DNA from 4 places in the Halomonas sp. DP3Y7-2 genome. Region 4 is predicted to be linked to each of the others. Evidence: predicted binding sites of a transcription regulator. Region 4 holds the regulator's gene; each other region holds the start of a gene.
What was found. The regulator PhoB, encoded in region 4, activates phosphate uptake and scavenging genes when phosphate is short. The targets are predictions, from matches to a motif close to TGTCATANNNNTGTCANA.
Positions count from the first base shown of each region.

Region 1 (3,087 bases), on a different contig from region 4:
ATACCCGTCACCTCGCAGCCGTTGGGACCCACACAGAAGCGCTTGAGCTTGTCCTGGTTGGCACCGGACAGCACCGCAGCCGCACCATCGGCACGCTCCAGCCCTGCCGGCACCACCGCCAGAACCTGGTCATTGGTACTTTCGGCAACTCCCTCATAGCCATTGTCGGTCTGAATCCACAGGATACCCTGGCCGTCGCCGCGCTCGTCGAAGTAAAGACCGTCGGGACTGGCGAACTCGTTGTCGGCGGTCAGGCCCGACAGGTTATCGGCATCGCTGGCGGCGGCACCGAAGACAAAGACCTCCCATTCGAAAGCACTGGCATCTGCCCCCTCACGCCAGCGGATGATCTGCCCCGCCTCATTGTTGGCCCTCGGGTTGGCGGCATTGACCGGAGCGGTGGCATAGCCATTCCCCAACGCCTCGATGCTGTCGCCATCGCCGGTCAGTGTCGCCTCGGTGCCTTCCTCGGTACGCTTGGAGTTGTTGGTAAGGGTCATGTAGACCTCACCGGTGGAAGGATCCACCGCGCCCCACTCCGGGCGATCCATCGGCGTTGCCCCCATCAGGTCAGCGGCATCGCAGGTATGGATGATCACCCCTGCCAGATCGTCGGCACCGAGCTCCAGGGCCTCGGCCAGGGGTCGACCATCCTGGGTGGTGGCTTGCGGCGTCAGCGGCAACCACTGGCCACTGCCATCGGCATTGAAGCGAGCCACGTACAGCGTGCCCTCATCCATGTACTTGCTGCCTAGCGCCAGGCGGTCGGCCTCGGCGCCGGGCGCGATGGCATCCGCCGGGTCCCAGACCGCCCTGGACACGAACTTGTAGATGTACTCGTTGCGGGAGTCGTGGCCAGAGTAGAACACGACCGGCTGGCCAGCCTCCAACTTGCCCGGCCAGCACCCCTCGTGGCGGAAACGCCCCAACGCCGTGCGCTTCACCGCTTGCTTGCCGGTGTACGGGTCGATCTCAACGATATAGCCGAACTGACGCGCCTCGTTGCGATAGTCGCCGGTGGCATCGCCATCGCCGGGGTTGCCGATCAGCCGGGTAAACTCGTCATCACGTTCGCTGGCGTCGCCCGCTGCGGTTTCCCAGCCATAGCGACCGCGCCCGGTGGCGATGCCAAGACGATCGTCGTCCCGCGTCCGCCCTTCGTCCTTGACGAAATAATCCGGCCAGTTTTCTTCGCAGGTCAGATAGGTTCCCCAGGGGGTATACCCATTGGCACAGTTATTGTTGGTGCCCCGCGCCTGGGTTCCCCCCGGAGAGAACCGGGTCTTCACGTAGTCACTGCCGGCCACCGGGCCAGACAGGTGCATCGGCGTGGCACTGGTATAGCGACGGTTGTAACGGGATCCCTTGACGTGACTCCAGTGTCCGTTGGCGCCCTTCTGCACCTCTACGACCGTGACCCCGTGGGCATTGATTTCCGTTCGGACTTCATCGGCAGGACGCTTGCCCTCCGCCATGTTGGTGGGACCACCCTGGGGCGCCCACAGGGCATTTTCATCGATGTACTCGTTGTTCATCACCAGCAGGAAGCGCTCAGAGCCGCTGGCATCATCCAAAGCGAAGGGGTGCATGCCGTCGTGGTGCATGCCGACGCTGGCCGCCTGTCCCTCTGGCGTCATGGCCAGGTCGTCGCGCCATTGGGGGGCGCTGTCATCGAGCGGCGTGCCCCAGGGCACCAGTACCTGGGCGGTATACCCCGCAGGCACCACTACCGCATCCGTGCGCGACCCTTTGACCGCGTCGAAGGCCAGTGCCAGCGGCGTCTTGGACATGCCTGACCCATGCTGATCGGCGATAGCGGTCAGCCCGAAGCCCCCCAGCATGGACATGGCTGCCATGCCCATGCCGCCCTTCATCACAGCGCGGCGCGACAGGCGACGATCGAGTATTGAAGAAAAGGGCTCATTGCTGCTGGGGTTCAACAGGCGGTGATCTTCGATTTCCTTGCTCATTGCGCAGTCCTCTCTTGGCCGTCGACGTGTGGAACGTCGGCAGACGGGATGTCGTTGCCGGCTGCGGGCCGGTGGCGGGCAGTCACTCGCGCCGATCTGCGCTGTTGGGTGCGCTATCTCGGCGATGTCGGTCCTCGCGACACCCTAGGATGTCTAGATGACAGGGATGTGACGATGCGGTACGCCGGACAAAGCATAAGAGGTAACTGAAATGTTAAAAGAGTAACAATTAGTGAAAGAAACTAAGCTTACGTGACGACAGAGTGATCCAACGCTTGCTCTCGACAGGACCAGAACCATGTGGCATCTGGGACACCGACATCAGCGCATTCTGCTCATGCCGCAAAAGGCACCCTCTAGCGATGAGGACCCAGAACCTTGCTGGCACTGGGTACATTGCACCGATCAAAGGCAGCAACGAGGGGGGAGCCACTCCCGGCTGGATCTCCTTGGTCAACTGGATCCTGCCCTACCCTGCGTGCTGGTCATGCCACCCCACACTATCGCTCTGGTGGCACTAGAGCGGGGAGTGCTGGGCCATAGTGACCCGCAAGCGTCACTCGACACGCTGATCGCGAAAGAGCTGTGCGTGAATCGACAGAGCCTGGCGGTGCATGTGCTCAATCAGGACCACCAGCACCTGGATGTGATGGTGATCCAGCGGGGACTGCTGGCCCAGTGCTTGAACCGGCTTCACCGCCAGCAGCTCCACCCCGCCTGGTGGTCCAGCGCCTTCCAGGGGCTGCCGTTGCCAGACCCCGGACATCTGGCGGTACTGCCCTGGGGCGACGACTGGATGCTCAAGTGGCGTCAACCCCAGGCCCTGGAGAGGGAGCGTTGGCTCAGCTGGCCAAAGAGCCAGGAGCTGGAGCAGCTCAGCCAACAGTTGCCCGATGAGTTGCGCGATTCCCCATGGAACTGCCCGCTCGCTCCCGACGCCTCCAGCAGTCTCGACTGTCTGGCATTCTTCGCCCGCCATCTACCCGTCGACCTGCCACGAGTGCCAGAAGATATGCAGGATCCAGGGGAGCTCTCTCAGGCGACGCCTGAAACGGCATAGAACAAGTCGATGAAAGCGGCATGGGTGACGCCAAGTGTTCTCCAGGTGGCGAGAACG
Region 1 is NZ_JAHVKJ010000013.1:58,592-61,678, reverse strand. It holds gene KUV45_RS18350 (PhoX family phosphatase) at 1-1,970, opposite strand, end outside; gene KUV45_RS18345 (hypothetical protein) at 2,458-3,030, shown strand.
Region 1: a site for PhoB is predicted at 2,127-2,144, ahead of KUV45_RS18350 (PhoX family phosphatase). Genes of this name have one in related genera too.

Region 2 (3,087 bases), on a different contig from region 4:
CCGTCAGCGTACGCAAGGCGATAGGCGCTCCGTCGACATCTTCCAGGGTCAGCTCTGGCACCTGCTGCGGAGCAGGGCTGGCGGACAGCGGGGCCCAGCTGACCAGCGCCAGCCAGCCAAGTGTCGCCAGCAGGGTCAGGCCTTGGGCGCCCAGCAGAGCGGCCATGCGATCACGCAGCGCCCACAGGGTCCAGAGGGCCGCGGCAGCCAGCCCCCACACGGCACTATACCCAGGCAGCCACAGGCTCACGATATCGAGCCAGTCGTCCCGATACGCCTCCCAGTGCATCACCACATGGCCGAGACGAGCACCGAACAACCAGGCCAGCATCAGGCCGTTGAACCAGCGACCATGACGGCGGCGTGGAAGCCCCAGCAGAAAGGCGCTGGCCGCGAGCAGCAGCAGGGTGATGGCGAGTGCGTAGAGCCGGGGCAGGCTCACTAGCACCGGACCAATGGCGATGGCATCCATGGCGGGGAAGGCTCCGTTGATCAACGCGAGGGCACGAAAAGTCGATAGCGAGCAGGTACACTGGGCGAACCCGATTCGGCAAGGCTACTGCGCTCGTCGGGCGCTGTCATCTTGCGTCAGGCCGCCAGTCCCTCATTTATCAGGATGCGTGATGCCCTCACCCAAGACCTTCGACCCTCTGCGCGCGCTGGCCATCAGTAGTCAGGCGCTGGGTTTCATCATGATCTTCGTGCTCGGCTCGACCCTGGAGTCACCGCGGCCGTGGCAAGGCCTGACGTTGCTGCTCATGCTGGTTGTGGCGCTGGCTGTGGCCGTGGCGCGACGCTATCGCAACAATCGGGTGCAGAAGCAGCGTGATGAGCGCCGCAAACGCCTGTTGCAGGACGATGATGAGGCGCTGGATGAGGGTTTCGACTGACGGATCACCGGCACGGAGTATCGCGCTGGGTGCGGGCTAAGGTGACATGCCGGCACGCGCTGGGGTCGATGGCGGTCAGCCTCAGCCAATGGCCTTCCGGAAGCCGGCACAGCACGACTCGGAAGGCGCATTGGGGCGAGGCGCTGTCGGGCGCATCCCAGCTTCTCACCCACCCGCAGGCGTCTCCGCATTGCTCCAGGCGCTGGCGCAGCCTGGGAAAGTCCGCTGCACTGACCTCCAGATTAATGGTGCGCGGTGGGGTCGGCGTCGTGCTGGCAAGTAGCATCAGCACGTGAGTCGTGTCCCCACCGCCTAGCTCCAGAGTGACGCCTGTGGCGCTCACCACCAATGGCCGCAGTTCCAGCACCTGTTCGAAGAAACGATGCATGGTGGCCAGGTCGGTGACTTCCAGCGCGCTGGGTTCCAGGCTCAGATGCTGCATAGGCTGTCTCGCATAGGGACGTTACCTTTTACAGGGACGTTACCTTTCACAGGGACGCTGCCTCTCTTAGGTGCGCTGTCTGTCAGTCTGGTCGCGGTTGCCAGAACTTTCCCTTTGAACCTGCCAATCATGCCCATGGCCTGGCGCTATCCCGGGTATCCCTTGCTCCTGTCAGGCCACCTTCGGCGGGTATCCGATCGCCTGAACAGCACGCCAGCTCATCGCTGCACCGCCGTGAGTCGTCGCCTCAAGCGAACACGGACAGCGCTCGAGCGGAATATGGCTGTGCGGTGGCATTTGCGTTACAGCACAGTGACGCCAATATTTAATGTCCTGTTTTTTAAAATAATTGTCTGAAAAGGCCTGGGCTGACGTCGATGCGTCCGGGTGAATTTGTCACATCAATGACATTGTCTAGACAACATGCCTTAACCTGCCGCCTGCAGACTGATGCCATTCCAAGAGGAGAGGCATCATGTCCATCCCCACCATCGTCGTCGAGCGACTCAACAAGACGTTCGGCCATCGCCAAGTGCTCGAGGACGTCAGTTTCGAGATCACCCCAGGCGACATCGTTGCCCTGATCGGTCCCTCCGGTTCCGGCAAGTCGACATTGATGCGCCACCTGGTCGGATTGACCTGCTGTAACCGACATACCGGCGGTCGGGTGAGCCTGCTGGGCCGTGAGGTACAGGCCAGTGGCCGGATCAAGCGTGCCAGTCGTGGCCAGCGCTGCCGTGTTGGCTACATCTTCCAGCAGTTCAACCTGGTCAATCGCCTGAGTGTGCTGACCAATGTGCTGATCGGGCAGCTGGGGCGCATGCCTCGCCTGCGCGCGCTCAGCGGGCGCTTCAGTCAGGAAGAGAAGCAGCGGGCGCTTGAGTGCCTCGCCCGGGTCGGCCTGGAGGGCATGGCCTATCAGCGCGCCAATACGCTCTCCGGTGGCCAGCAGCAGCGCGTGGCGATCGCGCGGGTATTGATGCAGGACGCCGACGTGATTCTCGCCGACGAGCCCATTGCATCGCTGGATCCGCGAAGTGCCCGTGAAGTGATGGAGATTCTTCAGCGAATTCATGCCGAGGACGGTCGTACTGTCGTCATCACCCTGCATCAAGTCGACATCGCCCGGCGTTACTGTCATCGCGCCATCGCGCTCAAGGATGGTCGGCTGTATTTCGACGGCAAGACCACTGAGCTGACCGATGCGCGCCTCAGCACCCTGTACGAAAACGCCGGGCTCGATGAGCTTCGTTCCGGCGCCCAGCCCGACCTGCCATCGCCGACCCGAGAGCCGGCCCATGCCCAGCCCGCGGTGGCGGCGCATGTCTAGTTCGGACGGCTGACGGCAATCCAACGTGATACCGACAACGACTGCATCACCTCTCATCTAGAACACCCCCTGCACCCCCCCAGGAGATACCCATGCTTTTTGCTAATGTTCGCCGCCTGTCGCTGCCGCTGATGGCAGGTCTTGGTCTTGCTGCCGTCACTCAGCTGGCGGCCGCCGATACCCTCAAGTTCGGCATTATCTCCACCGAAGCGAGCCAGAACCTGGCACCGCTGTGGGACCCCTTCCTCGAGGACATGTCCGAGCAGGTAGGGATGGAGGTCGAGCCGTTCTTCGCCACTGACTACGCTGCGGTGATCCAGGCCATGCGATTTGGCCAGATTGACCTGGCCTGGTACGGCAACAAGGCGGCCATGGAGGCGGTGGACCGTGCAGGAGGCGAGATCTTCGCCCAGACCGTGGCCGCT
Region 2 is NZ_JAHVKJ010000002.1:132,148-135,234, reverse strand. It holds gene KUV45_RS03880 (TlpA disulfide reductase family protein) at 1-472, opposite strand, end outside; gene KUV45_RS03875 (hypothetical protein) at 624-890, shown strand; gene KUV45_RS03870 (hypothetical protein) at 895-1,332, opposite strand; gene phnC (phosphonate ABC transporter ATP-binding protein) at 1,808-2,662, shown strand; gene phnD (phosphonate ABC transporter substrate-binding protein) at 2,755-3,087, shown strand, end outside.
Region 2: a site for PhoB is predicted at 1,727-1,744, ahead of phnC (phosphonate ABC transporter ATP-binding protein). Genes of this name have one in related genera too.

Region 3 (3,087 bases), on a different contig from region 4:
ACTGGCCACCGCACACGCCGAACGCAATGCCGCACGCCGCTCCCCGGACTCTCTGGACAGCGTCGCCGAGCGGCTGGCGCGGTTGCGCGTTCACCTGGCGCTGTTGGCGGGCCAACCTATCGGCCAGCATGACGAACCCCTGCGCCTGGCCATCCAGGTAGACCGTCTCAACGACAGTCTTGGCCAGATGCCCGCACGGGAGGAAGAACTGTTGTCGGTACTGTGTGGGTTGCTGGCCACCGGGCCGGTATCCCGCCAGCTGTGGGACAAGGAGGTTCAGGAGTTGGACGCGCTGCTTGATGGGCTGCGCCAGCTGCCGCCGCCGTGATAGCGCTGCGGTAAGTTCGGGGAGACAAGGCGACGTCGCAGCCCCCCCTCCAGCGCCCAGCAACAGGAAAGCGAGGCTTGCGCCTCGCTTTTCTCTTGTTGCCGCTCTGTCATTGGCGTTCGCGGGTTGTCGTCGACGACATGGCCGACCGCCCAAATGACGTCGGAGCCTGCCAGGCTCCGACACGAGAGGGTTCAGCCCATGAACTGGCCACCATTGATGTCGATGTTGGCACCCGTGATAAAGCCGTTGTCCTTGCTGGCGAGGAAGCTGACCAGGCGCCCGATCTCTTCCGGCGTGCCGTAGCGCTTCATCGGGATCGTCTCGCGAATCGCCTCACGCACCTTCTCCGGAATCTTCATGATCATGTCGGTGGCGATATAGCCAGGAGAGACGGTGTTGACGGTAATCCCCTTGGTGGCGGTTTCCTGGGCCAGCGCCATGGTCAGACCGTGCATACCCGCCTTGGCGGCGGAGTAGTTGACCTGTCCAAACTGCCCCTTGCGCCCATTGATGGACGAAATATTGATGATGCGGCCGTAATTCTGCTCGAGCATGCTCTCGATGACGCTACGGCAGGTGTTGAAGACGCTATTCAGATTGGTGTCGATGACCAGGTTCCACTGATCGGGCGACATCTTCTTCATGGTGCCGTCCTTGGTGATGCCAGCGCAGTTCACCAGCACCGCGATCGGACCATACTGCTCCTCGATCTTCTTTACACCGTTCTGGCACGCCTCGAAATCGGTCAGATCAATACCGGCAACATCGATATTGTCGTAACCATCAGACTTCTGAGCCTCCAACCAGGACTTGGCCTTCTCGGGGTTGTTGTAACCGGCCAGCACCTGATAACCGGCATCCGCCAGTTCGCGACAGATGGCACTTCCAATACCACCTGTGCCACCGGTGACCCATGCGACGGGCTTTTGCTGAGTCATTGACGACCTCCCTGATTGTCTATGCTTCCGCCGTTTGCCGACGGACCTTGTTGTAACAAGCACGTTGTAGCAAGCACGTTGGGACGGATCGGCGGGAGACGATCCTCATCACAGTGTGTCGAGGCATCGCGCGTGGCCTCCTGCCACGTTGCGCCCACCTGCCACCAACCTGACACCTGACGACAGCCCTGTCACGGATGACGCGCAACACGTCGTGGACGTCACACGCCTCGGGGCAAGCCGACGGTCATCTTCAGGCTAGCGTCCGCCACTGACATTTCCATGACAGCCCCCCCAGTATGGACCACTGCGCTCAACCGGTACGAGCCATCTCACGCGAATTCGCACAGGGTTGACGTGGGCCAAAAAATCCGTATACTTCGTCCTCGTTGATGCGGGGTGGAGCAGTCTGGTAGCTCGTCGGGCTCATAACCCGAAGGTCATCGGTTCAAATCCGGTCCCCGCTACCAAACATCATGAAACGGGGCAATCTCTTGAGATTGCCCCGTTTTCTTGTTCGCCACTGCTATCTCGACGCCTTGCTGATCGGACACCGGGCCGGCGCAGCCCCATCCTTCGACACGCACGTTCACTCGGCTGCGAGTGTTATGCCGCCCCACGCGAAACATGGGTCTATTTAGCAGAAGACTAAGTCCCATTTGACCTCCATCTTTAGTCGCATAGCGCTCATCAACGGCCTTGCGACAGGCCTTGAAGTCGGCGACCAGCGACCGCATCTCTTAGCTCTATCCACTTATCAGACAAGGTTGCGTCCCCATGCCAATCGTCGACCCGCGCACCGGCGAGCCGTTGAGCACCGAACCCGCCCAGCACAGCGCTGGCCAAGCAGAGGCCGCTACCCAGGGGCCGGCCGACAGCGATCTGATCTTCGACGTTGATCGCAGCAATATTCAGCAGGTGCTGGAACTGTCCATGCGCGTGCCGATCCTCCTCGACTGCTGGGCCCCCTGGTGCGAACCCTGCAAGAACCTGATGCCGGTGCTGGAAAAGCTGACGCGCGAGTACCGCGGCACCTTTCTGTTGGCCAAGCTCAACATCGACGACAACCAGGACATCGCAGGCCAGCTGGGCGTGCGCTCGGTGCCCGACGTCAAGTTGATCAGCCAGGGCGGCCTGGTCGACCACTTCCAGGGTGCGCTGCCTGAAAAGGACATCCGTGAGTGGCTCGCACGCTACTTTCCGGCTCCCGAAGATGCCCCCGCAAGTCCCGAGGAACAGGCAGAGCAGGCCCTGGCGTCCGGCGATACCGCGACGGCGCGCGGCATCTACCAGGAGCTGAGCGAGCAATATCCTGACCACGTGGCCTATCGTATCCAGCTGGCCAAGGTTCTGGTCGCAGAGGGCAGCAATGACGAGGCACGCCAGCTGCTCGACGCCCTAGCGCCAGAGGATCGCGACGGCCCCGAAGCCCGGGGCGTTCGTGCCAGCATCGAGTTCAGCGAGGAAGCCCCCGATGCGGCCACACTCGCGTCTCTGGAAGGGCGCGATGACAGTGAAGCCCACTACCAGAGAGCCCTGCGCCAGGTCGCCGACGGTGACTATGAGAACGGCTTGGAAGGACTGCTCACGGTCATGAAGCGTGATCGTGGATACGGCGATGACCTGGCTCGCAAGACCCTGCTACGGGTGTTTGACGCCCTGGGGGCAGACCATCCGCTGACCGTCAGCTACCGGCGCAAGCTGTTCGCCCTGCTGTACTGAAGGCTGAATACCACCCCCCTCACCCGGCAGCGTCTGCCAGCAACCACCAGCAGGGCCCTTGATGGGCCCTGCTGGCATTTAGCGGGTGCACGGCTG
Region 3 is NZ_JAHVKJ010000014.1:179,794-182,880, reverse strand. It holds gene KUV45_RS19920 (DUF349 domain-containing protein) at 1-328, shown strand, start outside; gene phbB (acetoacetyl-CoA reductase) at 523-1,269, opposite strand; tRNA gene KUV45_RS19910 (tRNA-Met) at 1,663-1,739, shown strand; gene KUV45_RS19905 (co-chaperone YbbN) at 2,047-2,991, shown strand.
Region 3: a site for PhoB is predicted at 1,540-1,557, ahead of phbB (acetoacetyl-CoA reductase). Genes of this name have one in related genera too.

Region 4 (3,087 bases):
CGCTCCCGGCGACACCCATGGATGAACTGTCTCGTCTTGTTTCGACGCTCAACGCCACACCAGCGGATGCGGACACGACAGAAGCGTGCCCGCCACGATGCCTGTGACAGCGACTTTCCACTAGCCCTCGAGAGACCACGATGGACCGCTCCCTGCTGCGTCCCCCCGGACGCCTCGCCCGAATTCCCGACTTCCTGGCGCTGATGCGTCTGGATCGCCCCATCGGCACCTGGCTGCTGATGTGGCCAACACTGTGGGCGCTGTGGGTAGCGGCGGACGGCATTCCCGCCCGCGACACGCTGCTGATCTTTGTCGCTGGCGTCTACCTGATGCGAGCAGCAGGCTGTGTCGTCAACGACTATGCGGACCGCCATTTCGACGGTCACGTCAAACGTACCAAACACCGCCCTCTGGCGACTGGGCGTATCAGCGAGCAGGAAGCCAAGGTCCTGTTCGTCGGTCTGCTGACAGCGGCCTTCGTGCTGGTCTGGCTGACCAACGGCTTTACCGTATGGCTGTCGCTGATCGGCGCCGTGCTGGCCGCCAGCTATCCCTTCATGAAGCGCTACACCCACTTTCCCCAGGTGGTGCTGGGGGCGGCCTTTTCCTGGGCGATTCCCATGGCATTCGGTGCCGTGCTGGGCGAGGTACCCACGGTCGGCTGGATCCTGTTCACCGCCAATGTACTGTGGACGGTGGCTTATGACACCGAATACGCCATGGTGGACCGTGACGATGATCTCAAGATCGGCATCAAGTCGACCGCAGTGCTGTTTGGTCGCTGGGACACTCGCATCATCGCGCTGCTGCAGCTGGCAACGCTGGGCCTGCTGGCCTGGGCGGGCGCTCTACTGAATATCGGCGGTTTCTATTGGCTGGGATGGCTGGCCATGGCGGCTACCTTTATCCACCAGCAGAAACTCATCAAGGAGCGTGATCGCGATCGCTGCTTCCAGGCCTTTCTCAACAATCACTGGTCGGGCCTGCTGCTGTTTGCCGGCCTGGCGCTGAGTCTCTATCCCGACCTGGGATGACCCTGTCGAGCTGACGAGGGCTCGACAGGTCGGCCAATGTCATCTAAATGTCACATTGACGTGGTGTCATCTGTCACCGTTGATAGGAAGACCCTGAACAAGAGGCCCGGGATGACAGCCAAGACCGTATTGATCGTCGACGACGAAGCGCCCATCCGCGAAATGATCGCGGTGGCTCTGGAAATGGCCGACTACCGGGTCCTCGAGGCCGACAATGCCCAGGCGGCTCACGCGATTATCGTGGACGATCAGCCAGACCTGCTGCTGCTGGACTGGATGATGCCCGGAACCAGTGGCATCGAGCTGGCACGCCGCCTCAAGCGGGAAGAAACCACCGCCGAGCTGCCGATCATCCTGCTCACCGCCAAGGGTGAGGAGGACAACAAGATTCAGGGGCTTGAAGCAGGTGCAGACGACTACATCACCAAGCCGTTCTCTCCCCGGGAACTGGTCGCCCGTCTAAAAGCGGTGCTGCGTCGTGCCACTCCCCGCGGCGTTGAAGACCCGGTGGAAGTCGACGGGCTCAAGCTCGATCCTGTCAGCCACCGCGTCAGCGTCGACGGCAAGTCGCTCGACATGGGGCCCACCGAATACCGCCTGCTGCAGTTTTTCATGACCCACCAGGAACGCGCCTACACCCGCGGCCAGTTGCTTGATCAGGTCTGGGGTGGCAACGTCTACGTCGAGGAACGCACCGTCGACGTGCACATTCGCCGCCTGCGAAAGGCCCTTGGCGAGCCACATCAGCAGCTGATCCAGACCGTGCGCGGCACCGGCTACCGTTTTTCGGCCAAGATGTGACGTCTTGCCTCCCTTCCACGCAGGCTTGATAGCGCCTGTACGGCTGGCGGCAGACAGGAGGACATAGGTGAACGGAGCCAGGAGCTGACGTGGGTCGACTGTGGAGACGAGAAGTCTGGCGCTTGACCCTGCTGGTCGGCATCGGCGCCCTGCTGGGCTGGCCCTTTTCCTTGACGAGTGTCGGCGTCGGAGCGGGCCTGACGCTTGGTCTCGCCTATCATCTGCGCAACCTGCACGCCATGCACGACTGGCTGACCCATCGTCCCCAGCAGGAACCTCCTACCGCCAGCGGTCTGTGGGGCGAGCTGTTTGATCGACTCTATCGCTACCAGAAGGGCCAGCGCATTACCCAACGACGCCTGCGCTCAACGCTTCAGCGTATCCAGGAGTCCTCTGAAGCGATGCGCGACAGTGTGGTCATGCTGGATCGCCATGGCGATCTCGAATGGTGGAACAGCTCTGCCGAGCGCATGCTAGGCCTGAAGCCGGCGCTGGACCGTGGTCAACATATCACCAACCTGCTGCGTGATCCGCGCTTCGTCGGCTATTTCAACGAGCGGGACTATCGTGAGCCGCTGAGCCTGCCATCGCCCATCGACGAGAACATGATCCTGCAGTTCCAGATCACCCTGTACGGTGACGATGAACGCCTGGTCATGGCGCGCGATATCACACGCCTGCATCGCCTGGAACAGATGCGCCGAGACTTTGTGGCCAACGTCTCCCATGAGCTGCGCACGCCACTGACGGTACTGACCGGCTATCTCGAGACCTACGGCGACATGGCCGACATGCTGCCCGAACGGCTCGGCAAGGGGGTGGCGCAGATGCAGAACCAGACCCGTCGGATGCAGAACCTGGTCAATGATCTGCTGCTGCTGTCGCGACTGGAAAACGATCAGGGCGGCGATGACCACACGCGGCTCGACCCCACCACTCTGTTGCAGACCGTCAAGCGAGATGCACAGGCGCTGTCTGGTGGGCGCCAGCAGATCGAGGTGTCCATCGACGATCCGCGTGGGCTCAAGGGCAGTGAGAAGGAAATTCACAGTGCCATTTCCAACCTGGCCTTCAATGCCGTGCGCTATGCCGGCGATGGCGCACGTATCCAGCTACGCTGGCGGGCCTACGGTGATGGCGCCTGTCTTGAGGTGGAGGACGACGGCGACGGCATCGACCCGATGCACCTTCCGCGCCTCACCGAGCGCTTCTATCGGGTAGACAAGGGACGCAGCACGGCAACCGGTGGCAC
Region 4 is NZ_JAHVKJ010000001.1:362,976-366,062, forward strand. It holds gene ubiA (4-hydroxybenzoate octaprenyltransferase) at 141-1,034, shown strand; gene phoB (phosphate regulon transcriptional regulator PhoB) at 1,146-1,835, shown strand; gene phoR (phosphate regulon sensor histidine kinase PhoR) at 1,925-3,087, shown strand, end outside.